Regions from separate parts of the Dyella humi genome, predicted to be linked through region 3. Evidence: riboswitches for the same ligand, from Rfam matches in the RefSeq annotation. Region 3 holds a riboswitch; each other region holds the start of a gene.
What was found. Region 3 has a riboswitch for cobalamin ahead of cobO (cob(I)yrinic acid a,c-diamide adenosyltransferase). Riboswitches for the same ligand answer to the same signal wherever they lie in the genome.
Positions count from the first base shown of each region.

Region 1 (7,401 bases), 140 kb from region 3:
GGCGTGCCTAACGCAATCGTTCCGTATGGTGTGTAGTCATACGTAGCGGTAATGTTGCCATTGGCATCCGTTTCCGCCAGGGGGGTACCTTGGGGGTCGGTATATACATAAGTAACCGTGCCGTTTTGTTGCGCGTGGAGCAACCCGCTCGTTAGGAGTGCCAGCATGCAACAAACGCAAAACGCTGCTCGACTGATAACCATCCGTTGTCCCCTGTCCAATACCCGCATTGACATGGCGGGTGCGTCGTGCTGATGAGAACAATAATGCGAAGAGGCGTCAAGCTCTTTAAGGAAGGAGGCTAGTTAATCTGTAACTACCGTTCCAAAGCATGCGAGAGGTCATGCCGCAGCGGGACGTTATTGATGGCATGCCAGGATATTTGGAACCCCGCCGGCGCCCAAAAAGGCCACGTAACTCTTTGCCATAGCCGTAAGCCAATCGTTGTGGCTTCTGAGAACCTTTAGTAACAACCGCCCGAGTTGACCGTAACCCACCGGTGCCTTCCTTTGATGCGGTTTGACTGGGCGGATTTCCGTTGGTTCGACTCGAATTTCATGTTGCGGCAACGTTAGATCAATTGCCATCAGGTCTCTTTCAACAATAGAAAGCTTGGCGTTGATAGCTTCCAGCCGAGCTAAGCATTTTGCATGGTCAGACTTTAAGCGAAGAAGCGCTCCCGATAACCGGGAGCGCTTTGTAATTAACCATTTAAGTGATGACGGCGTTCTCCACATACCCCAAGCGTAGCGATCTTCCAGCTATCTACGCTTGGGGCGTGTGCTACCAAATGGCGTGACCAAATAAAAACCCCGCGGCGAGCCGCGGGGTTTTTGATTTGAAGCGGGATACGCCCAGGCTTACTTGAGCTTGGCATCCGCGCGCAGGGCCTCGGCCTTGTCGGTTTTCTCCCAGGAGAATGCCGTGTAGGTCTTGCCGTCCGCGTCCTTCACTTCGTAAGGCGTGCGACCGAAGTGGCCATAGCTGGCGGTCTGCTGGTACATCGGATGGATCAGGTCCAGCATCTTGATGATGCCGTACGGACGCAGATCGAAGTGCTTGCGGATCAGCTTCTCGATCTTGTCGTCGCTGAGCTTGCCGGTACCGAAGGTGGTGACCGAGATCGAGGTGGGCTCGGCCACGCCGATGGCGTAGCTCACCTGCACTTCGCAGCGGTCGGCAATGCCGGCGGCCACGATGTTCTTAGCCACGTAACGTGCGGCGTAAGCGGCCGAACGATCCACCTTGGACGGATCCTTGCCCGAGAACGCGCCACCGCCGTGACGGGCCCAGCCACCGTAGGTGTCGACGATGATCTTACGGCCAGTCAGGCCGCAGTCGCCCACCGGGCCGCCGATCACGAACTTGCCGGTCGGGTTGATGTGGAACTTGGTGCCCTTGTGCAGCAGCTTGGTCGGCAGCACGGGCTTCAGGATGTGCTCGCGTACGGCTTCGACCAGGTCCTTCTGCTTCACGCTCGGATCGTGCTGGGTGGACAGCACCACGGCGTCGATCGCGGTGGCCTCGCCGTTTTCATAGCGCAGGGTGACCTGGCTCTTGGCGTCCGGACGCAGCCACGGCAGCGGCGAGTTCTTCTTCTTGCGGACCTTGGCCTGCTGTTCCACCAGGCGGTGCGAGTAGTAGATCGCCGCCGGCATGAAATCTTTGGTTTCGTTGGTGGCGTAGCCGAACATCAGGCCCTGGTCGCCGGCGCCCTGTTCTTCGGGCTTCTTGCGGTCCACGCCCTGGTTGATGTCCGGCGACTGCTTGCCGATCAGGTTCAGCACGCCGCAGGTCTCGCCGTCGAAGCCGACCTCGCTGGAGTCGTAGCCGATGTCCACGATCACTTTGCGGGTGAGCGCTTCCAGGTCGATCCAGGCGCTGGTGGTGATTTCGCCGGCGACAATCGCCACGCCGGTCTTCACCATGGTTTCGCAGGCCACGCGGGCGCGCTGATCCTGGGCGAGGATCGCGTCTAGCACGGCGTCGGAGATCTGGTCAGCGACCTTGTCCGGATGGCCTTCGGAGACCGATTCGGAGGTGAAGAGGTAGTTGCTCATCGTGGCTTATATCCTTCTTTACGGATAAAGAGATGGAAAGGGGAATTGCGGATGATACACGCCCCTGCTCCGGGTTTCACTGGTCAGTCTGGCATATCAATGTGACGGTGCAATCTAGGGTTCAGGCAACCCCTCCCCAAAGCGGGGAGGGGCCGTGCCAGCGTAGGCTGGGGTGACAACCCCAGCAATACGATTTGCGGTGATGCTGGGATTGGCATTCAAGCCTAAGAGATCAGGTCTCGGTCAACGCGGCGCGCACGGCTTGCGCCGCATTCACCATCGCGACGAGGGCCGGCTCGGTTTCCTTCCAGCCACGCGTCTTGAGTCCGCAATCCGGATTGACCCACAGCTGTCCTGGTTCGAGCACGGTAAGTGCGCGTTCGAGCAGGTCGGTCATTTCCGCCTGCGACGGCACGCGCGGCGAATGGATGTCGTACACGCCGGGGCCGATGCTGCCCGGATAGCGGAAATCCTCGAAGGCCTGCAGCAGTTCCATGCGTGAGCGGCTGCTCTCGATGGAAATGACATCGGCGTCCAGTGCGGCGACTGCTTCGATGATGTCGTTGAATTCGGCGTAGCACATATGCGTATGGATCTGGGTGGCATCCCGAATACCACCAGCGGCAATGCGGAAGCAACGCACGGCCCAGTCCAGATAGGCGGCGTGTTCGGCGTGGCGGATCGGCAGACCCTCGCGCAGTGCCGGTTCGTCGATCTGGATCACGCGGATGTCGGCGTTTTCTAGGTCGCACACTTCGTCGCGCAAAGCCAGGGCGAGTTGCAGGCAGACCTGCTCGCGCGACACATCGTCGCGCACGAACGACCACTGCAACACCGTCACCGGGCCGGTCAGCATGCCTTTGACGGGTTTGTCGGTAAGGGATTGCGCATAGCGTGACCAGCGCACCGTCATCGGTTGTGGTCGCGATATGTCACCCCAGATGATCGGCGGCTTCACGCAGCGCGAGCCGTAGCTTTGCACCCAGCCGCCTCGGGTGAAGGCAAAGCCGTCGAGCTGTTCGCCGAAATATTCCACCATGTCGTTGCGCTCAGGTTCGCCATGCACCAGCACATCGAGGCCGATGCGTTCCTGAAAGCGGATGACGCGTTCGATCTCCTCGCGCAGCACGGTTTCGTAAGCGGCGTTGTCGATGCGTCCGGCGCGGTGATCGGCACGCGCCTGGCGAAGTGCATCGGTCTGCGGGAACGAGCCGATAGTCGTAGTGGGCAAGGGCGGCAGTTGCAGCGTATCGGCCTGTACGCGGCGGCGATGGAGAAGATTCGAGCGCCGATGAGTGGCTTGCGGGCTCAATGCATGCACCCGTGCCTGCACTTCGCTTCGATGCACGCCTGGCGCGTGCTTGCGCGCGGCCAATACGAAGCCTTGTTCAACCAGGGCCTCCTTGGCGCGGTCATCGTCGTCCAGCGCGCCGGCATACAGGCGAAGCTCTTCCAGCTTCTGCTGAGCAAAGGCCAACCAGCTTCGTAGTGGGGCGGGCAAGGAGGTTTCCTGCGCGGCATCGAAAGGTACGTGCAGCAGCGAACAGGATGGTGCTAGCCACAAGCGCTCGGTTCCACGCGATGCGGCTATTTTTTCCAGCAGCGGCAATACGCGTCGCGGATCGCTGCGCCAGATGTTGCGCCCGTCGACGATGCCGGCGCTCAGAACGCAATGTTCGGGCAGCGCGAACAGGACGTCGTCGAGTTGTTCCGGCGCACGCACCAGATCGACATGCAGTCCATCGACGGGCAGCTTGGCGGCAAGCTCCAGATTGTCACCAAGTCCACCGAAATAAGTCGCCAGCAACCGCTTGGGCGACGGGCCGATCGCCAGGGTGTTGTAAGCAGCGACGTAGGCGTGTCGGGTGGCCGCATCCAGATCTTGCACAAGGCAAGGTTCGTCCAATTGGATCCAAGGAACGCCGGCTTGCGCCAACTGCTTCAGCAGTTCGGCGTAAACGGGAAGCAACGCGTCGAGCAGGTTCAGTGCATCGCTGCCATCCACGGTTTTGGATAAGCGCAGAAACGAAACCGGACCCAGCAGCACCGGGCGCGCATCCAGCCCCAGCGCACGCGCTTCGAGCCACTCATTCAACGGCTTGTTGACGGTAAGGCGAAAGCGTTGACCGGCGTGCAGTTCCGGCACGAGATAGTGGTAGTTGGTATCGAACCATTTGGTCATCTCCAACGCGTGCAGTTCGCGATTGCCGCGTGCCATAGCAAAGTAGCCGGCCAGCGGATCGTCGCGCAGCAACGGACGGTAGCGATCGGGTACGGCGTCGAACAGCACCGCGGTATCGAGCACGTGGTCATACAGCGAGAAGTCGTTGACGGCGACGGTCTGCGCCCACGCGCTGGCGAGTTGCCAATGTCGCTGCCGCAGCTCCCGCGCGGTATCGAGGAGTGCTGTGGCGTTGCCGTCGCGCCAGTAATTTTCCAGTGCACGTTTCAGTTCGCGGCGACGGCCGATACGTGGAAAGCCGAGATAAGTTGTGTGTGTCATGTGTATTCCTCATTGCGATGCATGGCAAAGAGGAACGAAGGCAGGCGCGACCGCGAGCGTGGCCCGAGATGCGCACCGTCGACCTTCGCCCCCGCGGGCGAACTGGGTGCAGCGCGGGCAGGTCGACGCCGCGTCGGCGAGCGACGCGTGCCAGGTCTCCCCGCGGAGTCCAGGTCGTACGAAGCGCACCGTTGCGAACGGCCAGCTTCGGTCGGGGCAGGTCTTCGGGCTCGTGGACGAGGCATGACGCCACCTACTGTTCGCCGCTTCCCGGGCATCTGCCCAGTGCTGATGGCGAAGGTCGTTTCCACATACCGCTGCGGGGCAGCGCCGGATTCAAACCGGCTTCCCTTTTAATTTCATCTCTCTATCTTTATAGAGAGATGAAAGCCTCGACGCGGCGAACGATAGCCGTATGGATAGCCTAGGTCAAATCGTGGGATGGGGCTCGTCTAAGGGTGAGCTCAATACACCATCGCCCGTGCCTGCACGAACGCAAAGAAGAACACGGCGTTCGGATCGTTGCGCACCGCCTGCAACTCGTTGCGCATGCCTTCCACCGTGCCTGCATCCGTCTTGCCGGTGGTGATGAGCTGTTCGGCGGCGGAGAGCAGCAGTTCTTCCCAGAACTCGATCATCTGCTTGCGCCGCCCAGGCTGGCGGTTGTCCAGGTGCACGTTCTTTACTTCCGTCTGCACGTCGCGGTATCCCCCAGCCAGCAGCAAGTTGCCAAGTTTGGCGCCGATGAAGGGATCGCCGCCGCTGTCATACTGATGGTCGTTGAAGGCCATCCAATAGCGCAGCAGATTGGGCGAATACGGATCGAGGAAGAACGAGGAGTTCAGTACCTCCGTGATGTACACCACCGCACCAGGCGCCAGCACGCGGCGCACTTCGCTGAGCACGCGCGCCGGACTTGGCACGTGTTCCAGCACCCAGCACAGATAAGCCGCGTCGAAACTGCGGTCGGCGAATGGCAGATCGGCGGCATCGGCTTGCCGGAGCGCAAAGCGCGATTCGCACCAGGCTTTAGCTGAGAGATGGCGTTCGGCCGCGGCCAACTGGGCCGGGGAACGGTCGACGCCGGTAACGTGCAGATCGGGAAAGCGCCGCAGCAGGATCTCTGTTTGCGCGCCCACGCCACAACCCACTTCCAGCAGTCGCCTCGCGCCGCTGTAATCGATGTGACTGAACAGGGTGCTTTCGAACATGCGTGCCTGACGCACCAGGCGCGTCTGTTCCTCGCCGGAAAACCCGTGGATATAGGGGAAGTCTCCGGTAGCGATGCTGTTCATGCCGAAACGTCCGCAGCGGATCAGGGGCGATGGAGCAGGTTTCTACGTTACTCCGACGCATCGTCATCGGGGAGTGCACGGCGATCAGTGCACGGCGGCTACCGGATGCGCATGAACAAAGCTCAGTACATCTTCCAGCGCAGGGTCATCGGCGTGGAAGGGTCGAGAGAATGCAAAGACCAATGCGTTGTGGCCTACGCCTGGATACATCCGCAGCGTTACATCTTCGTGATGAGCTTGCAGTGCACGAGCGAGAGACCGGGCATTGGAAAGATCGACCTCGCGATCGGCGCTGCCCTGCAACAGCAGCATGGGCGGCTCGTCACCGTGCACGAAGCGCACCGGCTGGGCGCGGGCTTGCGAAGCTTCATCGCGACCGAACATGCCCAGCATGTCCTTTTCGTTCGCGGGAATCGGTATGAAGTCATAGCAGCCAGCCATGCCGATGAAGCCAGCCAGTTCGTTCGGACGCAAATCGTAAGGCGCCAGCCAGGATGGATCGGTCGCCAGCAGCGCGCCGATCTGCCCGCCTGCCGAATGACCCATCACGAACAGATCATCCGGACTGCCACCCAGTGCTCGGGCATGTTCGTGTACCCACGCAACCGCTCGCGACGCATCCTGCATGAAGCCATCCATCTTCACCTGCGGATATTTGCGATAGTCGGGGATAACCGCCACCACGCCATGCGATGCCAGCGCAGTGCCAACGAAGCGATACCACGCACGTTCACCGTGCACCCAACTGCCGCCATAGAAGAACACCACGATCGGTGCATGCACCACACCGACGGGACGATAAACATCCAACTTCAAGCCGTGTGCTTCATCGAACACGATACCGCGCTGCGCTTCGATGCCTGCCCGCCGGTCGGTGGCGTTCAAGCCGGCAAACAAGCTCGCCTCGCAACCGCTAAGCAGCAGTACCGAGCTGAGCAAAAGAAACAGGCGAAGCGAAAGGGGTAGGCGGAGCATGGCATGCAAACCAGAGACGATTTGCCGATGATGCCCGTTCAAGTGCCGTAAGGGTTTGCGGCGATCAACGTTCAGGCGGCGATACGCCAGCTGTTCTGTAACGTCTCGAAGTATTCGCGGGTCAAGCACAATTGATCGTGTGCATGCTCGGCGCGATTGACCACGTCGCGAAAGGCTATATTTTCTGGGCGATCTTTCGCGTACCAGCCCAGATGCTTGCGAGCGATTCGCACGCCGGCCTGCTCGCCATAGAAAGCGTAGAGATGTTCGAGATGGCCGAGCAAGATGGCTGATACGTCTGAGGGCGAAGGTTCCGGTAGCCGTTCGCCGGTGGCGAGGTAATGCGCGATCTCGCGGAAAATCCATGGCCGGCCCTGCGCGCCACGGCCGATCATCACCGCATCCGCGCGAGTGACGTCGAGTATGTGCCGGGCCTGCTGCGGCGTGGTGATGTCGCCATTGGCGAGCACTGGAATGCGCACCGCCGCTTTGACCGCGGTGATGGTTTCGTATTCGGCTTCGCCTTCGTATTTATCGGCGCGCGTGCGGCCGTGCACGGCTAGCGCGG
Region 1 covers NZ_JADIKI010000023.1:2,232,349-2,239,749, forward strand. Annotated here, with positions in the region: gene ISP18_RS20960 (RHS repeat-associated core domain-containing protein) at 1-167, opposite strand, end outside; gene metK (methionine adenosyltransferase) at 861-2,060, opposite strand; gene metE (5-methyltetrahydropteroyltriglutamate--homocysteine S-methyltransferase) at 2,293-4,563, opposite strand; cobalamin riboswitch at 4,762-4,973, opposite strand; gene ISP18_RS20975 (class I SAM-dependent methyltransferase) at 5,028-5,858, opposite strand; gene ISP18_RS20980 (alpha/beta hydrolase) at 5,943-6,833, opposite strand; gene dusB (tRNA dihydrouridine synthase DusB) at 6,905-7,401, opposite strand, start outside.
Region 1: it holds a riboswitch for cobalamin, as region 3 does, so the genes downstream of both, metE (5-methyltetrahydropteroyltriglutamate--homocysteine S-methyltransferase) here and cobO (cob(I)yrinic acid a,c-diamide adenosyltransferase) in region 3, are expected to answer to the same signal.

Region 2 (7,401 bases), 770 kb from region 3:
ACCAGCGCTACCAGCACGATACTGATCAGCAGCGCCACCTCCACCTCGTGTAGCGCGCCCTTGGTGCTCTCCGTGAAGTCGAAGATCGGCGTCATCTGCACGTCGGCCGGCAACAGCTGGCGTAATTCGGGCAGCTTCGCGCGCACGGCTTCCGCCGTCGCCACCGCATTGGCCTCCGGCCGCTTGTTGATCTCAAGGCCCACGGTGCGCATGCCGTTGAACCAGGCCGCCTGGTATTTATCTTGTTCGCCGCCGCTGATGGTGGCCACGTCAGACAGATACACCGGCACGCCCTTGCGGTTGGCGATCACCAGCGAGGCGAAATCGTCGGGCGTATGCAGCGCGTCGTTGGCGGTGACCGTCATCTGCGTCTGGCCGTCGCTGAGCATGCCCTGCGGCGAGGTCACGTTGGCGGCAATCAAGGCGTTGCGGATGTCGTTGGCGGTCAGGCCCTTGGCGGAAAGCGCAGCAGTGTTTACGTCCACGCGCACGGCGTGCGGCGTACCGCCGAACAACTGCACCCGTGCCACACCCGGAATCTGCGCGAGGGCGGGGCTTACCAACGTGTCGGTGAGATCGTAGAGCTTGTCCGGCGGCATGCTGCTCGATGTCAGCGCCACGTGCAGGATGGGAATCTGCGAGGTATCGAACTTGAAGTACTGCGGCGGACTCGGCAGCGAGGTAGGCAAATCGGGTTGCGCGGCATTGATCGCCGTCTGCACGTCTTCGGCGATCTTGTCGATGTTGCGCCCGAAATCGAAGCGCACCATCACCGTGGCGCTGCCCTGATTGGCGTTGCCGTACATCTCCTGCACGCCCGGAATGCGGCCCAGATGGCGCTCCAGCGGCGCCAGCACCGTGTTCGCGATGGTCTGCGCACTGGCGCCTGGCTGTGCGACAGTCACGAACACGCCGGGGAAATCCAGCGTGGGCAGCGCCGCGACACCCAACATCAGGTAGGCGCAGAAGCCGGCCAACACCAGCCCGATCGCCAGCAGCGAGGTGCCGATGGGGCGGCGAATGATGGGTGCGAAGATATTCATGACGTCACCCACGCAACCGCGTCAGGTAAACGCAAGCCACGGTCGCGCGCATCCCGCGCAGGCCGTGGCGCAAGCAAAAAGAAGGGCACATTCATGGGCACCTTTATGCCTTGGGGGCCAGCCCCGCAAATGTGCCTGAAGTCCAGCCGTGCCGAAAGGCATGGCGCGTATTTTTTCCACAACGTGCCGTAGCTGGCTTGCCTAGAACCTCAGTCAAAACATGGGGCCATCCCAGCGAAGGCTGGGATCCAGCGCCTTTCAACCTCGCCTGGGCAGCCATCAAAGAGCAAAGTCACTGGATCCCAGCGTTCGCTGGGATGACGGCGAGGTGTCGATAAACATCACCTCAACCCCCGATCCGGTCGGGGGTAGGCCCTTTCCTTGAGGGAGAGGAAGTGAACGCAAGGTGTCGTGTTTACGGGCTATAACGCAACGTCAGATACCAGGTGCGGCCCAGCTGGTTGTAGTAGTACGCCGTCTCGTAGTTATGGTCGAACACGTTCGCCAGCTTGGCCTCCACCTGCCAGCCGGGGGCGAAGGCGTAGCTGGCGCGTAGGTCGGTGGTGGCGTAGCCGCCCATGCGGCGGGTGTTAGCCGTGTCGTCGTAACGCTTGCTGGCGGCGAAGAAGGTGGCGCCGACATTGAATTGACCCAGCTTGCGATCGATGTCCACGCGCGCCGTGCGCTGTGCCCGGCGTGGCAGCAGGTTGCCGTTGTTGGCGCTGCCGTCGTCGTCCTTCGGCTGCATCAGCGTGAGATAGCTCTGCACGCGCCAATCGTCGAGGTTGAAGCCGAATTGTCCTTCCAGGCCGCGGATGCGCGCGCGGCTGAGGTTTTGCGGCACGTAGTTGCTGTCGAAGGCGATCAGGTTGCTGATGGTGGTCTGGTACGCGTTTACGCCCCAGTTCCAGTGATCCAGCTGCTGCGTGAGGCCGACTTCGATGCTATGCGAGGTTTCCGGCCGCAAGTTGGGATTGGCGGTGGGTATGCCGCCGAAGGGGGGGAAGTACAGATCGTCGAAGGTCGGCGCGTGGAAGGCGGTGCCGTAGCTCACCGACAGCACCGGGCCGTTCTCGAAGTGATAGCCCCACGCCGCTGCGCCGGTGTTGTGGTTGCCGAACTGGTCGTTGTGGTCGTGCCGTGCCGAAAGCTGCACTTCGTTTCGGCCGAACGTGCCCTGGTATTGCGCAAAGGTGCCGGTGTCGCCACGCGTGGTCTGCTCGAAAGCGGTATCGCTGGCGATGCGCTCCTGCTGGTAGTCCACGCCCACGGTGAGCAGTTGATTGGCGGCCAGCGTGATGTCGTTCTGCCACGACGCCTGGTTGCGGCGCGAATTGAAATAACCTGTGGCCATGCGCGGGTAGTACTGGCCGTAATAACTACCGTTGTAGAAGGTGGCGTTGTCGTCGCGGCTCTGTCCCGCGTTGAGTGTGACCTTCCAGATCGACAGCGGCGAGAAGCTCAAGCGCGCGCCGGCCACGTATTGCTCTTCAATACCGTCGTTGCCGCTGTACGGGCTGCCGGCATATTCCGCGTTGCTCTTGCTGCGCAACCAGTTGAAGGCCAGCTCGGTGCCGTTGTCCCAGCGATAGCCGAAGTTGGCGAAGCCGTTCCAGTTGCGATAGGCGTCGTTGCGCGGATCGTCCACAAAACACGCCACGCCCGCTTCGGCCGCGCCCATGCGGCAGCCCGGAATGCCGCCGGTATAGGTGCCGCCGAGGCTGGCGTTGTACCAAAGGTGCGCATCGCCGCCGGAAACGCCGGCCTGTCCGTTCACGTAATCGTGGCTGCCGCCGGTCACGCTCACGGAGGGTGTGATGCCACCGTTCGGCTGCCCGTGCTTGGTAAATATCTGGATCACGCCGCCAAGCGCATCGGAACCGTAAAGGCTGGCACGCGGACCGCGCACGATCTCGATGCGATCAATCGCGTTCACTGGAATCTGCTCTAGCGCCGGCAGCCCGATGCTGACCGAGCCTATGCGCACACCATCGATCAACACCAGCACGTGCGTGGCATTGGTGCCGCGCAGATACAGCGAGGTTTGCGCACCGATGCCGCCGGTTTGCCCGATCGATACGCCGGGCAGGCCGGTAAGCAGGTCGGCCACCGACACCGGTTGCAACCGTTCGATGTCTTCGCGCGTGATCACGGTAACCGACGACAGCGCCTCGTTGGCGGTAATGGCGGTGCGTGTGGCGGTGACAATCACCGGCGCCAGCGTGTCGCTCTGGCCGTTGGTGGACTGCGCGTAGACGGCCGGTGCGGCCAATGAAAGCAGCAAGGCGGCTGCGAGCGTGGTTTTCTTCAACAACATCAGGATGTTCCCCTGCCGAGCGTCCCCGCGCGGCGCAAATGAGCAAGCCGACGCTCGGGTGGATCAGAGGAACGGAAGACGGGCAGGCGGCGAATGCCGCGGCGCGATTTCCATGCCTCGCCCACCGCGAGTGCCAGAACCTGTTCCGGGCCGGTCTCCGGACTCGCGAGCGGCGCGCATCAATGCATGCCATCGAACGATGCCTTCCCATGCGAAAGCACAGTGGCGCGTGATCGTTCGAAACCTTCTCGCTTACCGTTGCGGGGGCAGCGCCGGCCTTGCTGTGCGAACAGCGCACCGGCTTCCCGTTTCATCCCTTAGGCGTTGGCCATGGGGACACCTGGAACGGGCGGAACTTTAGCGGGTGGGGGCGGTTACGGCAATTCTGGCGCGGGTCCACTGCTTGCAGTGGACCCTGTCCTTGCCCGGTCGCCGCTTCTTTGACTGGATGACTTCTAAAGTTACCTATGGGCTTGTCTTGGCATATCCCAGCGGCTGCCCTTGATTTTCAACGGTTGTTCCCTCGCAGTTCGGATCAAGAGAAGCAAAATGATCGCCGCCGCCGTCGCTACACCGATAAATCGCCGCAGTAGATACACCAGCCTGCGAGGTGAGGTAAATCCAACCTGCAACGCCTAAGGGTTTTTGGTTTTCGCAAGCGGAATCTATAGAGATGAAATGATGAATGCCATCCAGAAGTTCGCAGTTATAAATCGGGCGTGTGTTGGGTACCTGTGTCATAAAAAGGTATCCAAGAGTTGATTCAAGGTTGTATCCAGGTCCCACATAACCCGTGCTAACCCAGTGTCCATCCGGATACTTGGCGTATCTATTAAGTGCATATGTGCTGGGCGTAGGAACCCAGCCTACCGTGGTCAGATTCCAAGTGTTCGGATCATTTGTGCCGCCGGCAAAGTAGACCGAAACCATGGGAAGCCATGAGGTCAAATTACCCCAGCCGTCTCGTTTTAAACCTGGGCTATGGTTCAGATCGAACCCTGTCATTGCTGAATTGACGTAGCCAAGCGGCTCCCATGGCCCTTGGCCAGCCCGAAGTGCTGCGCCCGAGATCCTGTACAGGCCGAATTGATACGTCTCATGCTCCCCGGGGCGGCCCGTGCCGCAAGTTTCTATAGCGCCGTAGAAATAATCCGTTTTGTAGTCATAGGCGATGTCGTTGTTGGTGCAGAGCGTATATCCGTCGCTACTTTGATTGCTCAAAAGCTGAGGGGCACCAAAGTGGATGCCATCGTTGGCAATGCGTAGCCACATTCTATGGCCATTGCTGGTTGAATCATCGGTGTGAAATATATAAATGCCTGCCTTTCCGTCGAAGTTATAGGTTGCCGCCTGACCTGCGCCATAAACTCCTGGAGCAGTATTTGCAGGATTTTGCTGGTTAATAATTGGATTTTGTGAATATTTTATCCAATTGATCCCATCATTTGAAAAGGCTACACCTATGCTGTTGGTTCCGATCGTGCTACCTGACAGGGTTGTTGCCGTGTAATACATGGCATAACCATAAGTAAGATGATCGTCTGGATTTACAAAAGAGCCTTGAATGACAGAAGGGTCGCAGGTAAAACCGCTATCCCATCCTGTTGCATTTGGAGCAAGCACTTGAACGATGCTTCCCCATTGTTTGCTTCCCCAGTCGTAGGATGTGTAATAAATAACGTCTGTTTTATTGGTGCTTCCAGGAGGAGTGCCATATCCGCACCACCAAAACTTCTCTGTTGTGCCGTCGTCTATGACTGATGGGGCGTAGTTATATCCGGAGTGACCGAATAGAATGGCTCCACCGGGAAGATATTCATCACTATGTGCCGAAATTGAAACGAATAAGAAAATTGCGAAGAAACTCACCCGCCTAAAAACGCGTAAAAAGCACATCTGCATACTCCCTTACAGCAGTTATGTAACCTAGAAACGGTTATCGAGAAGGTTCTGGTCTACATCGGTAAATTGTTGGCTTTCAGTCAGTCTGCAATTCGGCAACGAAGTCGTAGATATCCCCGCGATACCACGAAGTGGTGAATTCGACCACGCGCCCATCGTCGAGAAAGCCGCGGCGTTCGATATGCAAGCCCGCACTGCCTGCACTCACGTGCAGCAACCGCGCTTGCCGTGCACCCAGCAACACCGCGCGCAAACGCTGCAATGCGCGCACCGGGCGGCAGTTGTATTTCTCCAGCGCCTCGTACAGCGAATCGTGCACCTCATGCGGATCCGGCAGCACGCTGGCCGGCACCACGCTGCGCTCGATCGCCAACGGTTCGTCTTCCGCGTAACGCACGCGGTGCAGGCGCGCTACCAGCACGCCGGGCGAAAGGTTGAGCGCCATCGATTCCTCCGGCGTCACCTCGCCCACGCTGCGTTCGAAGAATTCGGAACGCGGATGCAAGCCGCGCGCGCGCAGGTCTTCGGTGAAGCTAGTCAGGCGCGACATCGGTTTGATGATGCGCTCGGCCACGAAGGTGCCGGCGCCGTGGCGCTGGGTGAGCAGACCTTCCTCAACCAGACCTGAAATCGCCTTGCGCACGGTCACGCGGGACAAACCCAAGACCTGCGATAAATCGCGCTCGCTCGGCAGGGTTTGGCCTGGCTCGATGTCGCGATGCTGGATGACGTTTCGAATAGCCCGCCGCAGCCGCAGGTAGGCCAGCGGCTGGTGGGTGGTGGTATCGCGGCTTAGGCGCCGGTATTCCTCGGCCAGGGCATTCTGCATAGTTGCGAACCATACCAATGCGTGACCACTGGAACAACTAGTTCGTGAATCGGGAATCGTCCATCGGGAATAGAGAGGAGCAATCGGCCGGAAGCGCCCCAAATGCGACCATGCATGCAGCTTTTTACGATTTACGGTTCCCGATTTACGATTTTTGCCCTTATGAAAACAATGCATACGATTGCACTGCACAAGGGACTGGTATTGCCTGGTACGGCATTGGTACCATCGAGCTTCCCCGGCGGCCGCATTGTCGCGGCTGCCCGCATTGCATAGAGGTGAGTTGTGACTGCACCCGCGCTACCGGTCGATCTGTTCGATCTGGTGATTTTTGGCGGCACTGGCGATCTGGCCGTACGCAAATTGCTCCCTGCCCTCTTCCACCGCTTTGTCGACGGGCAGGTCCAGCCCGGCAGCCGCATCATCGGCGTGGCCCGCGAAGGCCTGGATGACGACGGCTATCGCGCCCAGGTCCGTACTGCGCTCAATGGGGCCGCTTCCAAGGAGGGCAGCAAGCTCGATGCCTTCCTCCAACTGGTGCATTACCGTCCCCTCGACGCCCGCAAAGACGCCGGCTGGGACGATTTCGCCAAGCTGATGGGCGAGTGCCCCGATCACGTGCGCGTGTTCTATCTCTCCACCTCGCCTGACCTGTTTGTGGATATCTGCCAGCGTCTGGGCGGCTACGGCCTCAATGAGGGCAAGTCGCGCGTGGTGTTGGAAAAGCCGATCGGTAAAGATCTGGCCAGCGCCAATCGCATCAACGACGACGTCGGCCGCGTGTTCGCCGAATCGCAGACCTATCGCATCGACCATTACCTCGGCAAAGAAACCGTACAGAACCTGCTGGCGCTGCGCTTCGGCAACGCGTTGTTCGAGCCGCTATGGAACGCCGGTCACATTGACCACGTGCAGATCACCGTGGCCGAAACGCTGGGTGTGGAACGCCGTGGTCCGTATTACGACCACGCTGGCGCGCTGCGTGACATGGTGCAGAACCATATGCTGCAGCTTTTGTGCATGGTGGCGATGGAGCCGCCGTCCTCGCTGTCGCCGGATGCGGTGCGCGATGAAAAATTGAAAGTGCTGCACGCGCTCAAACCGATCAACGAAACCAACGCCTCTCAGCTCACCGTGCGCGGCCAATACCGTGCTGGCGTAGGCGAAGGGAAGAGCGTGCCTGGCTATATCGAAGACTTGAACAGCAGCAGCAAGTCGAAGGTCGAGCACTCCAACACCGAAACCTTCGTAGCGCTCAAAGCGGAAATCGCCAACTGGCGCTGGTCCGGCGTGCCGTTCTATTTGCGTAC
Region 2 covers NZ_JADIKI010000023.1:1,603,503-1,610,903, forward strand. Annotated here, with positions in the region: gene ISP18_RS18380 (efflux RND transporter permease subunit) at 1-1,043, opposite strand, end outside; gene ISP18_RS18385 (TonB-dependent receptor domain-containing protein) at 1,459-3,360, opposite strand; cobalamin riboswitch at 3,492-3,719, opposite strand; gene ISP18_RS18390 (hypothetical protein) at 3,826-5,256, opposite strand; gene ISP18_RS18395 (GntR family transcriptional regulator) at 5,339-6,091, opposite strand; gene zwf (glucose-6-phosphate dehydrogenase) at 6,377-7,401, shown strand, end outside.
Region 2: it holds a riboswitch for cobalamin, as region 3 does, so the genes downstream of both, ISP18_RS18385 (TonB-dependent receptor domain-containing protein) here and cobO (cob(I)yrinic acid a,c-diamide adenosyltransferase) in region 3, are expected to answer to the same signal.

Region 3 (7,401 bases):
TTTGCCTTGCAACAGCGGTGGAATGGACTCAGCGAGCGGCGACTGGAATACGACGGGCGGCGGCAACTCGGTCGCGGCGTGCTGTGACCATGCATCCGCTAACGCATCGAGGCGCGCATCGAGATCGGACAATTCATCTGCGGCGATCAGGCCCAGATGCCGTTCCGGCAAAGCCAGACGATCATCGCGAGGCAACGCGCCCAGCCAGTGCAGCGAGGCAGGCAAACTCTCCTGCAGCAACTGCGCGTGATAGGCGCTGCCAATGCGATTAGCTGCTACGCCGTACATCGACAGCCCTTCGCGATAGCTCGCCAAACCGCAAGCCAGTGCGCCAAAGGTTTGCGCCATCGCCGAGCCGTCGATCACAGCCAGCACCGGCAGGCCCAATTGCTGTGCAAGATCGGCGCTGGAAGGTGCGCCGTCGAACAGACCCATCACACCTTCCACCAGGATCAGGTCGGCGTCACCCGCTGCATCGAACAGGCGTCGGCGCACATCTGTCTCGCCGCACATCCATAGGTCAAGCTGATAGACCGGTGTGCCCGCGGCGCGCGCGAGCACCATAGGATCGAGAAAATCCGGCCCCGTCTTGAACACGCACACGCGTCGCCCCTGCCGTGCATGCCAACGCGCGAGCGCAGCAGTGACCGACGTCTTGCCCTGCCCGGATGCGGGCGCGGAAACTAGCAAGGCGGGGCAATGGCGAATGCTCACAACTCGATACCCTTCTGCGCCTTGATACCCGCGTCGAACGCATGCTTCACCACGCGCATTTCGGTCACCGTATCGGCGACGGCGACGAGTCCATCCGGCGCGCCACGGCCGGTGATCACCACGTGTTGGCGCGGCGGGCGCGCGGCCACGGCGTCGAGCACCTGCTCGAGCTGCACGTACTGTTTGACCAGCGCGATATTGAGCTCATCCAGCAGCACGAAATCGTAAGCGGGATCGGCCAGCATGCCCGCGGCAATCTTCCACGCCGCCTGCGCTGCTTCGATGTCGCGCGCCTTGTCTTGGGTTTCCCAGGTAAAGCCCTCGCCCATCACGTGGTAATCGAGTTGATCGTCGGCGAAGCGGCGAAAGAAGGCTTCTTCGCCGGTAGAGAACGTGCCCTTGATGAACTGCACCACGCCGCAATGGAAGCCGTGACCGAGCGAACGCGCCAGCATGCCGAAGCCGGAGGAACTCTTGCCCTTGCCGTTGCCGGTGTTCACCACCAGCACGCCACGATCGATGGTGGCCCGGGCGATCTTGCGGTCGACCAATTCTTTCTTACGCTGCATACGTTCACGGTGACGCTCTTCCGGCGTCATGGCGTCGCGTGATGGGTGGTCGCTCATACATCCTCCGCATGCCCGGCGTACTCGCCAGGCGTTACAAGCGGCAGAGGGAATGAAACGGCACCGGTACTCACGCAGCGGCCCGTGACGCGGCCCTCCGCCTGTCCGGTTTCAAGCCTGGGCCGGTCTCCGGGCTCGCGAGCGAAGGCCTGTGCCTTCCGGTCCACGCCTTCCCATGCGCGCAGCACAGTGGCGGTGTGTGGATCGCGTTGCTCGCCTACCGTTGCGGGGGCAGCTCCGGCATGGCCGCATCGCGACGCACCGGATTCCCGTTTCAACCACCGGCCAATGCCGGCAGTCACCTCAAGCCCGGGCATCTTAGAGGGTGGCTTGCAGTGCGCCTAGCCTAGGGATGCTCTGATCTATTCCACGTACCCGGCATGACGTCCAGAAGGCTCGCAGGGTGTGTTGCGCGGCGCAGGGCAGACTGGCCCCGCGCGGCGCAGCCTGCGGGCCTTCTGGACGTCACCCCGTCCTTTAATTTCAAAATGTTGGGGCCGCATTGCATGCGCGCAGCGCTTCGCCTCAGCGTCTCGACAGATAGCCGGTCTGCCTTCGCCGCTGCGACAAACCGCTGCGTGCATGCAATGCGGTGACGGGTGCGTGGAATAGATCAGAGCATCCCTAGTGTCTACATAAGTGTCTACATATGGCCTGCATGGCCCTTGACGGTACTCGACCGAAGCGCAATGGTTGGATCGCATGAACTTGCATCGTCACTAGCGGCAGGGAAAGTCGATTAACCGCATGTTCGGCATGGATATTTCCATTTGGACTTTTAGGCGTCCAAGCATTCGTTGCGACCAACCGCCGTTGTCACTAATCTGCAATTGCTGCACAGCAACAGCGATAACAACACGCTAGGGGCACACTCCAACATGAAGCAAGACAACAACTCGCCCTACCAGGGCAAGCTCGCTACTCGTTCCGGCCGGGCTCGCTTTCTCACCGCTTCCATCCTGCTCGCACTCGCTTCTACCGTTGCCGCGCAAGACACCTCGCAAACGCCGTCGCAACCCAACAACGCGAAGAATCTGCAGGCCGTGATCGTGACCGGCACACGCGCGCAGAACCGCACCGATAGCACGTCGCTGTCCCCGATCGACGTGGTCCCCGCTTCGGCGCTGCAAAGCACCGGCACCAATGAACTCTCCACCGCGCTGGCGCGCCTGATTCCATCGCTGAATTTTCCGCGTCCTGCCGCCACCGACACCACCGACTCGCAACGTCCCGTGCAGTTGCGCGGCCTGGCACCGGATGAAGTGCTGGTGCTGGTCGACGGCAAGCGCTGGCACACCAGCGCGATGGTGAACGTGGATGGCACCATCGGCCGCGGCTCGGCGCCGGTGGATCTCAACACCATTCCGCTTTCCGCCATCGATCACATCGAAGTGCTGCGCGACGGTGCTTCCGCGCAATACGGCTCCGACGCGCTCGCGGGTGTGATCAACATCATCCTGAAGCATGGCGCGCAAGGCGGCTCGGTCGAGCTGGACGGCGGACGCTTCCAGCGCGGTGGCGGCAAGCAATGGCAGGGCTCGGCCAACTTCGGCATTCCGCTAAACGGCGACAAGGGCTGGCTGCGCATCAGCCTGGACGATGGCCACCAGGATCCGACCAACCACGGCGGCACCGACATCCGCTATCCGCAGCTGGGATCCAAGCAGGTGTTCGGCGACCCGACGGTGAGCCAGCACAACCTGTTCTTGAATGCGCAGTACGACATTACGAAAGATGTGCAGTTCTACGCGTTCGGCAGCTATCACGAGCGCAATGCGATTTCCGATGAGTTGTATCGCAATCCGTTCGGTTATCCATCGTCGGTGAAGTCGGCACTCACTGCGCTATATCCCGATGGCTATCAGCCACTGCTGCAGGCGCGCAGCACCGACCAGTCGCTGGTCGCTGGCGTGCGCGGCACCACCAGCGACGGCTGGCGCTGGGACGTGAGTGCCAACTACGGCGGCAACCGTGTATCGCTAGATACCATACACACCGCCAACTACGCCTTCCTGCACGACTTCGGCTACACGCCCACCCAATTCTTCGATGGCATCGTTTCGTCCGCGCAGCAGTTGGCGGACGTCGACGTGGCGAAGGATTTCAACCTGAGCTGGCTACCCAATGCGGTGACGCTCGCCTTCGGTGCGGAATACAAACGCGACACGTACCAGATCAGCGCAGGCGATCCGAGCTCTTATTACGTGGGCACGTCCGGTGTGAGCGGCGGTGCGCAGGGTTTCAGCGGCTACAGCCCAGTGAACGTGGGATCCTGGAGCCGCAGCGACTGGGCGCAGTACGTGAGCGTGGAAACCAACCTCACCGACAAACTCGGTACGTCGCTCGCCGTGCGGCATGAGGATTACAACGACTTCGGCAACACCGTTTCCGGCGCACTGGCCGCCCGCTACGACTTCACGTCGCGCTTCGCGCTGCGCGGCAGCGTATCGAGTGGCTTCCGCGCGCCCTCGCTGGCGCAGGAGGACTACTCGCAGATCGGCTCGCTGTACCTCACACCAAGCAGCGCGGGACCGGGCGTCGCACCAGGCATCTACCAGACCGGCTTGCTGCCGGTGAGCAATCAGGTGGCGCAATTGCTGGGTGCGCAAGCCTTGCGACCGGAGCGCTCGCACAACTACACCATAGGCGCGGTGTTCAACCCGATTGATCCGCTCACGATCACCTTCGACCTGTACCAGATCAACATCTACAACCGCGTCGTGCTTTCCAACACGTTGAGCGGCCTGAACCGACCGGCGGTGGTGGCTTATCTGGCCGCGAACGGCGTCACCAACGTGGCCTTCAGCTCGGCACAGTACTTCACCAATGCGGTGGATACGCGTACCCAGGGCGGCGACCTGGTGACGAGCTATCGCTCCGACTTCGGCAATGCCGGCGTGCTGGATAGCACCCTGAGCTACAACTACAACCGCACGCAAGTTACACATGTGGCGCCCAACCCGACGCAACTGGATGCGCTGGGCCTGCAGCTGCAGCGTGTGACCTACCGCGACATCAAGGGTCTGCTGGCCAACTCTACGCCGCGTAGCAAGCTGATCCTCAACGAGAACTACACGCTGAGCCATTGGGTGTTCAACGGCAACCTCACCCGCTACGGAAGCTTTACCGCGTACAGCAACAGCTCCTACTTGTTGAACCAGACTTACAACCCGCAATGGGTGCTGGACCTGGCCGGCAGCTACAACCTGGACAACTGGACGTTTACGCTGGGCGTAGACAACGCCACCAACAGCTATCCGAACAAGACAATCGCCGCGAACAACGTCAACGGCACCATCCCGTATTCAAATTTTTCACCCGCGGGCTTCAATGGGCGTTACTATTACACCAAAGTGATCTATCACTGGTGATTTGAGCCCACTGCCAAACTCGTGCGACACATGCACAAAAATCCCGGCCATGAGCCGGGATTTTTTTGTCCGCGTGATGGCGCGCGTGCATGTCACGTGAAGTGAAACAACTGGTCGATGCGCTTGCGCGGACATATGGAAAACGGACTGCTGAGCACGACCGAACCGCCGCACTGACAACATCCTTTGCCGGGATCGCTCCTCTCCCGATGCTGGTATCTACATGACTGTGTGGAACGCTCCCTCTTCCTTCCGGAGAGAGGGGGGCTGATTGCTGCCCTAGACCTTACCCATCCCGAGCCTAGCGATCGCCATGCCGCTGTAACGCGACACGTCCACCCTGCCGGTATCGCCAAATCGGCCATTTGCCGGATGCTTTCGTGCCCCTCTCGTCGCGTCTTTACCGTCATCCCGCGCTGATCAACTTGCTAGCCGGCTCAGCCGCGTTTCTGGCTTATGCGTCGATGTATGCCTTTCGCAAGCCATTCACAGCCGCATCCTTTCAGGGCATTCATCTAGCTGGTGTCGATTACAAAGTGTGGCTGGTGATTGCCCAGGTGGTGGGTTACATGCTGAGCAAGGTGCGGGGGATCACCTGGATCGCCGAAATCCAGCGCCAGCATCGCGCACGCACGCTCGCCGGGCTGATCGGCTTCTCCTGGATCGCGCTATTGGGTTTCGCGCTGATCCCGGCGCCATGGAATATTCCGTTCCTGTTTCTCAACGGCCTGCCGCTAGGGATGGTGTGGGGCGTGATCTTCGGCTATCTGGAAGGCCGCCGCGGCACTGAGCTGATGGGCGCCCTTATGTGCGCCAGCTTCATCGTGGGCTCGGGCGTGGTGAAATCGGTGGGTATGTGGCTGATGCTGCGCTGGCATGTGAGCGAGTTCTGGATGCCATTCACCACCGGCATGTTGTTTATTGCACCACTGTGCCTGGCGACCTGGATTCTGGAACACCTGCCCGCGCCCGATGCCGCCGACGTTGCTGCGCGCAGCGTGCGCCTGCCGATGGATGCGGCTACGCGGCGCGCCTTCCTGGCTCGTTTCCTGCCCGGCATCGCGATGATCGTGATGGCCTATGTGGCGCTGACGGTCACGCGCGATTTTCGCGACAACTTCGCGGCGGAAATCTGGAGCGATCTCGGCCGCGGTAGCGACGCCTCAGTGTTTGCCGAGACCGAAGTGCCGATCGCCATAGCCGTGCTGATCATCACCGCATGCACCATGATCGTGCGCAATAACCTGCGAGCATTGATGCTCAATCACGTATTGATCTTCGGCGGCTTCTGCATCGCCGTGTGCGCCACCTGGATGCACAATCACGCCATGATCGATCCGTTGGGCTGGATCGGTTTGAGTGGTTTCGGCCTGTATCTGGCCTACGTGCCGTACAACGCCACTTTCTTCGAACGCATGTTGGCGACGTTCCGGGTCGGCGGCAATGTGGGCTTCATCATGTATATCGCCGACAGCAGCGGCTATATGGGTAGCGTGGCGGTGATCCTGGTGAAGGAATTCGGTGGCATGCATCTGTCGTGGGCATCGTTCTACGCGCAGACGGTGATGACGCTGTCCAGTATCGGCATGCTGATCACGCTGGTGTCGGCGCTGTATTTCTACGAGAAGGCGCGGCGGGCGCGCGTGTCGATACCAGTGGCGGCTGCGGCGTAATGTCATTCCTGGAATAACGGCGAGCCATAATCCATGGCCTGGGCAGTGCCTTCCGTCTCCCGCCCTTCCCTGCCGCGCATGGACTCGCGCGCCTCGCAAATCGCCCGCAAAAGCAGCGCGCCTGCTTCCGCAACACTGTCATCATTGCGGATAAGCAGACTGCCGGGCGGCACCGGATAGGCTTGCGCACGCTGCAGACGCGCGGCGATATCCGCTTCCGTTTCCCGTCCGCGCGCGGCAAGCCGTTGTGCAATGCGCTCAGCGCTGGCGGTGATCAGCACCGGCTGCAGATTGTCAAAGCGCTGGCGCGCGAGTTCGAAGGCGGCGCGTGAACCGTTTGCCAGCACGTCCATGCCATGCGCCAGCCAGTGCAGGACTTCGCTGCCGATACCGTAGTGAAGCCCGTGTGCTTGCCAGCTCAGCACGAACAGGCCACGTTGTTCGCGCAGTCGGAACTCATCCTCACTCAGCGCTACATGGTTTTCACCGCCGGCATGCGCAGGCCGGGTGATGTAGCGGTGCGCGCACAGCACACCGTGCGCTGCGCCCTGCTGCCGTATCCAGGCCAGCACGCTGTCCTTGCCGGCGCCGGAAGGACCCATCACGTAATACAGACGCCCCTCGTTCATGCCGCGGCCCTCAGCGGCAGAATCGCAAGCTGCTCGAACGCCGCGCCCGGCGCCGGCTCACGGCAAAGGGTGAGTGCGTTGATGTATGCACGGGGCACGGGGTCCAGCTTCGGCAGCAGGTATGTGCGCAAGGCTTGTTCTTCGGCTGCCGTTGCCGGCGCGGAAAGCGTGAGGTGGAAACGATAGCGTTCCAGCACGTAGGGATATCCGTACTGGCGGAACAGTGCGCGTTCCATGTCATCCAGAGCACCGGCCCGGCGCTGCCAGGCGGCCTCGTTGATGGGGGCGCGCAACGCGTTGAGGTCGCGCACGCATTGCGCAGCCAATGCATCCACCTGATGTGTGTCGCCGCACGGCCGCAGGGCGAGAAATCCAGCCAGCCTGTCCA
Region 3 covers NZ_JADIKI010000023.1:2,375,378-2,382,778, reverse strand. Annotated here, with positions in the region: gene ISP18_RS21550 (cobyrinate a,c-diamide synthase) at 1-714, opposite strand, end outside; gene cobO (cob(I)yrinic acid a,c-diamide adenosyltransferase) at 711-1,313, opposite strand; cobalamin riboswitch at 1,444-1,662, opposite strand; gene ISP18_RS21540 (TonB-dependent receptor plug domain-containing protein) at 2,219-4,711, shown strand; gene ISP18_RS21535 (DUF5690 family protein) at 5,092-6,384, shown strand; gene phnN (phosphonate metabolism protein/1,5-bisphosphokinase (PRPP-forming) PhnN) at 6,387-7,013, opposite strand; gene ISP18_RS21525 (DUF1045 domain-containing protein) at 7,010-7,401, opposite strand, start outside.

Region 4 (7,401 bases), 1.4 Mb from region 3:
TGGCGATCCGCATCCGTCATCTTCGATTTGAGGTCGGTGACGTCAAGCGAGAAATCCACTTCCTCGACCGTCCAGGTGTTCTTGATCGCGTTGCGGTACATCTCGTAGAACTCGGGGTAACGCATCGGGCGCAGGGTGAGTTCGAAACCTGGGTCGAGGATGTGTTGGGGCTTGGAGGTATTTGACATGCGTTCCTCGAATCAAAGTGTGTAGGAAGTCGCTGGGTCCCGGCGTTCGCCGGGACGACGAGTACAAGGGGAATCGAGTGATCCCCTTCGTATGTCGATTGGACGAAGATGGATTGGCGTTTTCGGCACAACTGGCCTCATGCAATTACGACAACCTTCCGTATACATGCTTACCAACAAGCGGAACGGCGTTTTGTATGTTGGCGTAACGTCCGATCTGGTTCAGCGGATTTGGCAGCATCGTTCCGGATTTGTTTCCAGTTTCACCAGGCATCACGGTGCGTATAACCTCGTCTGGTATGAACGACACGAGACGCTGGAGTCAGCGATAAGACGAGAAAAGTTGCTGAAGAAATGGCATCGCAGGTGGAAGCTGGCGCTCATCGAGAATACCAATCCATACTGGAACGATCTCTATTCAACCTTGCTTTAAACCCGTCACCCCGGCGAAAGCCGGGGCCCAGTGTCTTTCCGCCATATCCCAAAGTCGCTGGACCCGGGCTTTCGCCGGGGCGACGAGTCTGAGGTTATTGGCAGGCCTCGCAGTACTCCGGATTTTCCAGTGAGCAGAACACCGCAGCCGTCGCCGCTTCCTGAGCGTCTGGCGCTGGGGCCGCGACGGATGCCGCCGCCACCGTGGTCTTTGCAATCTTCGTCGCCGGCCTCGACCGCAAGTAATACGTGGTCTTCACTCCCGCCTTCCACGCGTACATGTACATGGAGCTCAGCTGACCGATGTTCGGGTTTTCCATGAACAGGTTCAGCGACTGGCTCTGATCGATATAGGCACCGCGCGCGGAGGCCAGGTCGATCAGCGCTTTCTGCGGCAGTTCCCACACGGTGCGATAGATCTGGCGCAGGCGTTCCGGGATGGCGCCGATACCCTGGATCGAACCTTCCGCCAGCTTAATGGCATCGCGGATTTCCAACGTCCATAGACCCAGCGCCTTCAGCTCGTCCACCAGGTAACGGTTCACCACCAGGAAATCGCCGGACAGCGTTTCGCGCTTGAACAGGTTGCTGACCTGCGGCTCGATGCACTCATAGCAACCGGCGATGGACGCGATGGTGGCGGTAGGTGCAATGGCGATCAGCAGCGAGTTGCGCAGGCCCTTGGCCTTGATCGATTCGCGCAGCGCATCCCAGCGCGCGACATCGTGCGGTTTCGCATTCGACCAATAGTCGAACTGCAATTCGCCGTTGGCTGCACGGCTTTCCTCAAAACCGGGATGTGCGCCGTGCTGCTCGGCCAGCGCATTCGATTGCGACAGCGCGTTGAAATAAATCTCCTCGGCGATGCGCGTGGAAAGCTCCAGCGCTTCGGCCGAATCGAACGGCAGGCGCAGCTTGAAGAGCACATCTTGCAAGCCCATCACACCCAGGCCCACCGGTCGCCATTTGCGATTGGCAGTGGCGGCGGTATCGATCGGGTAGAAGTTGAGATCGATCACGCGATCGAGCTGGCGCACTGCGGTGCGCACCGTGGCGGCGAGCTTGGTGAAATCGAATGCGCCATCCACCACGTGGCGGGCGAGGTTGACCGAACCCAGATTGCACACCGCCGTTTCGCCGGCGTTGGTGACTTCCAGGATCTCCGTACACAGGTTCGAAAGATGGATGACGTTTTCGGGTTTGGCCGTCTGATTGCTGGTGGCGTTGCTGCGGTCTTTGAAGGTGATCCAGCCGTTGCCGGTTTGCGCCAGCGTGCGCAGCATGCGTGCGTACAGCTCGCGCGCCTTCACCGTCTTTACGGCAAGGCCATCGGCTTCGGCCTGATGATAGGCGCGCTCGAAAGCTTCACCCCAGGTATCGACGAAGTGCGGGACGATCTTGGGATCGAACAGCGACCAATTGCCGTCGTGCTCCACGCGCCGCATGAATTCGTCGGGAACCCAGTTGGCCAGGTTGAGGTTGTGCGTGCGGCGCGCTTCGTCGCCGGTGTTGTCGCGCAGTTCGAGAAATTCCTCGATGTCCGCGTGCCACGGCTCCAGGTACACGCAGGCCGCGCCCTTGCGCTTGCCGCCCTGATTGACCGCGGCGACCGAGGCATCCAGCGTCTTCAGCCACGGCACCAGGCCGTTGGAATGGCCGTTGGTGCCCTTGATCAGCGAGCCGCGCGAACGCACACGCGAATAGGCCAGGCCGATGCCGCCGGCAAACTTGCTGAGCTTGGCTACGTCACCGTATTTCTCGTAGATCGATTCCAGCGAATCCAGCGGCGAATCCAGCAGGAAGCAGGAGCTCAGCTGCTCATGCGCGGTGCCGGCGTTGAACAGCGTGGGCGAGCTGGCGATGTATTCCAGTGAGGAAAGCAGGCGATACAGCTCCAGCGTTTCGCCGATCTCGTTGCCGCCCAGCGCGCAGGCGATGCGCATGAAGAAATACTGCGGCGTCTCGATCACTTTGCGCAGCTGCGGATGGCGCAGCAGGTAGCGGTCGTACACCGTGCGCAGGCCGAAGTATTCGAAGCGGCGCGTGGCGAGCGGATCGATCGCATCGTTGAGTTTGCGCGCATTTGCGGCCACGAAATCGCGCAGGCGCGCGTTGGCGATGCCCAGCTCCGCGCCACGCGCGATGGATTGCGAGAAACTCTGGATTTCCTGCCCGCTCACTTCCTTGTCGATGAAGGCGCCGAGCAGGCGCGCGGCTAGCTGGCCGTATTCGGGCTCTTCCGCGGTCAGTGCGGCGGCGGTGCGGATGGAGAGCTGGTCCAGCTCTTGCGTGGTGGCGCCGTCATACAAGCCGCCGATGGTCTTCAGCGCCACGCGCAGCGGATCGACGCTGTGCAGGCCTTCGGCGCTGCGCGTCACGGCGCGGACGATCTTGCTGACGTCGACCACCTCCTGGCGACCATTGCGCTTGGTGACGCGCATCTGGCCGGGGTTGTGCGGAGGGGTCAGGGTGAAAGGTGCTTCGGCGGTAGCGGACATTGTGACAGTGGTGGCAATGGCCGACGTGGCAGCGTCGGCGGAAAAGACGGCGGTATCCGCGCGGTCGGCTGTGCGCTCGCGCGATTCGGTATCGATAGGCTGCATGTCGGACGCTCCGGGCTGCGGAATCGGTCCGGTCCGGAAAATTCCGGTTTGAGCGGACAGACTCCTTTGGACTCAACCGCCTGCTCCCGCGCGCAGGGCTGAAATGGCGGCTTGCCGTGGTCGTTCGCGCGATACGTGTGACTTCCACGTCGTGCGTACGCCCCTCCCGCGGAGGCCGTCACCGGCGGCATGACGCTCCGGTCATGCCGTGTCGGCAGGTCTTCGGACTTGCGGATGTGCACCTTGCGATGCGCCTACTCGCCCCGCTTCCCGGCTCGAAGGCCAGTGCGTACTCGGGCTTTCGTCTCCACTTACCGCTGCGGGGCAGTTCCGGATTTCCACCGGATTCCCTTGCCGCCCCCGACATGATCAGGGGTGGCGACCGACGGAGCACAACATATCGGGGTTACCTGGCCCGGTCAACCCAAGAATTTGTGGATAAGCCGGTGGATAAGCGGTGTTAACCCAAGCGGGACGCGGGCTTGCGGAAGATGCGATTTTTTCTAGCGAACGATGGCTACGATGATCCCCACCCACATCAGCACCAGGCCCACCGCAAAACTGCGGCGCGCCGGCGCGATGCGTTCGATGGCACCCTCCGGTACGGGCGTGGTGGCGATCCAGATCGTCGCCCCCAGCGCCATGAAGCTGAGAAAAGCCAGGCACACCACCACGATGTCGCGCGTGTTCCAGGGCGTGGGTTCGTGCACACCCCAGTAACCAAGGAAAGCCATCCCCATCGCCGACATCGTGGCGGAGGCGGAACAGAGCCCAACGACCGAACCGGTGGGTGCGCGCATGCAGCCGACTCCATGTGAGTGACGGGCGGATCGTAGCGCAAGGTGTGAGGCAAGCTTGTCGGAGTAAGCGAGCGCCAAACCTCGCCCTACTCAACCTCTATTCCTATTCCTGGACTTTCAAAACCAACATTGATCTTGCGCCTATGTCCGCTTTCGCAACCCAGAGCAGACATTACGATAGGGGCTGGGCGATTCGCAGGGGGAGCAATGACAGGGACGGATCTCGGCAGTCGAATCCTTAAGGTCAACCACGCTGGCGAGTTTGGTGCCATATCCATCTATACGGGCCAGATCATGATAGCCAGGCTCTTCGCGAGAGATTTGGTTCCAGAGCTTGCCGAATTTCGCGCGCATGAACGAGGTCATAGGGAAATCTTCGGTAATGAGCTGAAACGTAGAGGGCGGCGCCGGTGCAGGAGCTATTGGTTGTGCGGCATTGGTGGTTTGTCGCTCGGCATCTTGACTGGCTTGTTGGGGCGCTCAGCTATTTCAGCGACTACGGTGGCAGTCGAGAGCGTGGTGCTCCGGCACCTAGAGAGACAGCTGGTTGACCTCCGTGACATAGATGGGGCTGCCGTCTTCGCGATCTCAGCCATCGTCACGGAGGAGCGAATGCACCATGATCAGGCGGCTTCACACGTTCTCGAAAATAGCCTTTGGTATCGAATTCTGAAACCTGTGGTCTCTGCGGCAACCGAATCGGTAATCTGGTTGGGGATGAGATTCTGACCGATACGAAGCATCCGCTTTCGACTGGAATGGATGAAGGCTATTGCCGGCGCAACGTCCGGCTGTGCAGATCGCGAAACGCGATCAGGGGTGTCATCCATCCGCGCCACGAACGATAGTTGCAAGTCCGGTGCGGGTGCTCCTAGGGCGATACCCGAATTCGAGCGCGCTTACATGCTCACATCGATTTCAATCGGATAATCGACGGCATCGGACAGTTTTGGCGGCGCGGGAAATGTCCACGCTGAGAACTGGCCATCGAGGCACTTTGCGACCGGCGTCGGCGCACGCACGTCCACGTGCAGGGGATGTCCATCGGGCGAAATATCCGCAACCAGCGTGAAGGGTGATTTGTCCGCGGGCGCGTTGCTCGCCAGGCAAGCTTTCAATGCGTCGGTCATCGGATTGCCGGTCTTGGCCCAGAATTGTTTCTGGTAGGCCGGGCCGGTGGGGCCGGCTTCGACCATCTTGGCGCGCTGTACGCGTGCGGTGAATGCATCTGCCGAAGTGGTGGGCTGCGCGCCGGCGAGCAATGCAAGTGCGATGAAGGTCAGCATGGCGCGATTCCATGGCAGGGCGGAAAGCCGCAACGTACCAGTTCAGGCCCTGCGAGGTGAAGCATCCGTCTTGCCGCAATGACTGTTCGTGCGAAATGCGGTGCTTTACTCCGGCCGATGCTCCAGCGCCAGATACTCCTGGCTCTGCATCTCGATCAACCGCGACTCGGTACGACCAAACTCCGCACGCAAGCGCTCACCGTCATACAGTTCGGTGATCGGCGCGGCCGCGGAAAGAATCAGCTTCACGTGGCGATCGTAGAACTCGTCGACCAGTTGCACGAAGCGCTTGGCCGGGTCCTCGCTGTAGATGCTGAACTGCGGCACGTTGGAAAGGATGATCGCCGGCGCGCTCTTGGCCAACTCGATGTAATCGGCGACCGCGCGCGGCCCGTCGCACAGCGCGGCGAAGTCGAACCACAGGATATTGCCAGCACGCCTGCGCACCGGAATCGGTCGATCGTTGATGACGATCTCGCCACCTTCGATGATCTCGCTCTGCGCCTGGCTGGCGAAGATGCGCTGCAATTCGCGTTCGGCCTCGGCGCCGGGTGGTGTGTGGTAAACCGGTGCATGGGTGAGCGCGCGCAGGCGCCAGTCGTGGGCTGAGATCATCTCCACCACATGACATTGCTGCTTAATCGAGGCGATAGCAGGCAAGAAGCGTGCGCGCTGCAAGCCATCTTTGTAGAGGTTGTCGGGCGCGGTGTTCGACGTGGTGACCAGCGTGACACCGCGCGCGAATAAGGCTTCCAGCAGATTGGCCAGGATCATCGCATCGCCGATGTCATTGACCAGGAATTCGTCCAGGCACAGCACGCGGCAACGCGCGGCGATGCCCGCGGCCACTTCGACCAGCGGGTCCTGTCGTTCGCCCAGCTCGCGCAGGTTTTCGTGCACCTCGCCCATGAAGCGATGGAAGTGACGTCGCAGCGCCACACCGTGCGGCAGGCTGGAGGCAAACAGATCCATCAGGAAGGTCTTGCCACGCCCGACGCTGCCCCACAGGTACAGCCCTGGCACGGCCTGGCGCTCTTCGCCGCCGAGCAGGGATTTCAGGCGGTCGAACAGGCCGTTGCCGTTTTCGCGCGCAGCACATAATGCCGCCTGCATGCGGTCGAATTCCGGCAGCACGGTAAGTTGCGCGGGATCGGAACTCCAGCGGTGTGCGGCGACGCCTTCCTGGTAACGGGCGCTGGGGGATAGTTCGGTCATGGAGAAGCAATCTTGCGTGAATGTTGATCTGTAACGCCGCTGCCGTCATTTCTCGCGGGAATGACGACCATATGGGCAAGCGAAGCGTTTAGTGCGATTGGGCTGGCGCATTAATCACGCACAGGCGGCGGATAATCCTGCATCCAGTGTTTCACCGCACCGCGCAGATCCATCAGCCGACGATGAAAGAAATGACCGGTCTCGGGCATGCGGACCAGTTCCGGCGGCTCTTCGAGGCTGTCGATCCAGTCGAACACCGCTTGCGGTTCCACGATCTCGTCTTCTTCGCCCATCACCACCAGCCATGGGCAGGTGGGTAGTGCGAGTGCTTCGTGCGACCAGCGACCTACCGGCGGCGCGATGCTGATCAGCGCATCGGCTTTCAACTTCACAGCGTTACGCAGTGTTACGTAGCTGCCGAAGGAAAAGCCGGCGAGCCACAGTACGTCATTTGGGCGTACGCTGCGCACCCACGCCACCGCGGCGGCGAGATCGTCACTCTCGCCCCGACCGTTGTCGTATTCGCCGGCCGAATCACCAGCGCTGCGGAAGTTGAAGCGCAGCGTGTCCATGCCGCCCTCACGCAGACTGCGCTCCAGCATGGTCACCACTTTGTTGCGCATGGTGCCGCCATCCTTGGAGTTGGGATGGCAGATCACCACCACGCCGCGGCGTGCGCCTGGGCGCTCAGCCACGTCGCTGATGGCCTCGAGTGGGCCGACGGGACCTGGCAGGGTGAATTCGGTGAGTGCGTCCGGGAAAGTGGACGGAGCGGGGGAGGGGGCAGCGGGAGTCATGGCGTAATGATAGCTGCCTGGCGTTGGCGGACGTTTGCCGTTGTCTCACCGTCATCCTGGCCAAAAAAACAAAACGCCGC
Region 4 covers NZ_JADIKI010000023.1:991,645-999,045, reverse strand. Annotated here, with positions in the region: gene ISP18_RS15725 (ribonucleotide-diphosphate reductase subunit beta) at 1-188, opposite strand, end outside; gene ISP18_RS15720 (GIY-YIG nuclease family protein) at 280-621, shown strand; gene ISP18_RS15715 (ribonucleoside-diphosphate reductase subunit alpha) at 716-3,118, opposite strand; cobalamin riboswitch at 3,420-3,625, opposite strand; gene ISP18_RS15710 (hypothetical protein) at 3,727-4,023, opposite strand; gene ISP18_RS15705 (demethoxyubiquinone hydroxylase family protein) at 4,231-4,752, shown strand; gene ISP18_RS15700 (peptidase C13) at 4,923-5,309, opposite strand; gene zapE (cell division protein ZapE) at 5,415-6,524, opposite strand; gene ISP18_RS15690 (alpha/beta hydrolase) at 6,635-7,321, opposite strand.
Region 4: it holds a riboswitch for cobalamin, as region 3 does, so the genes downstream of both, ISP18_RS15715 (ribonucleoside-diphosphate reductase subunit alpha) here and cobO (cob(I)yrinic acid a,c-diamide adenosyltransferase) in region 3, are expected to answer to the same signal.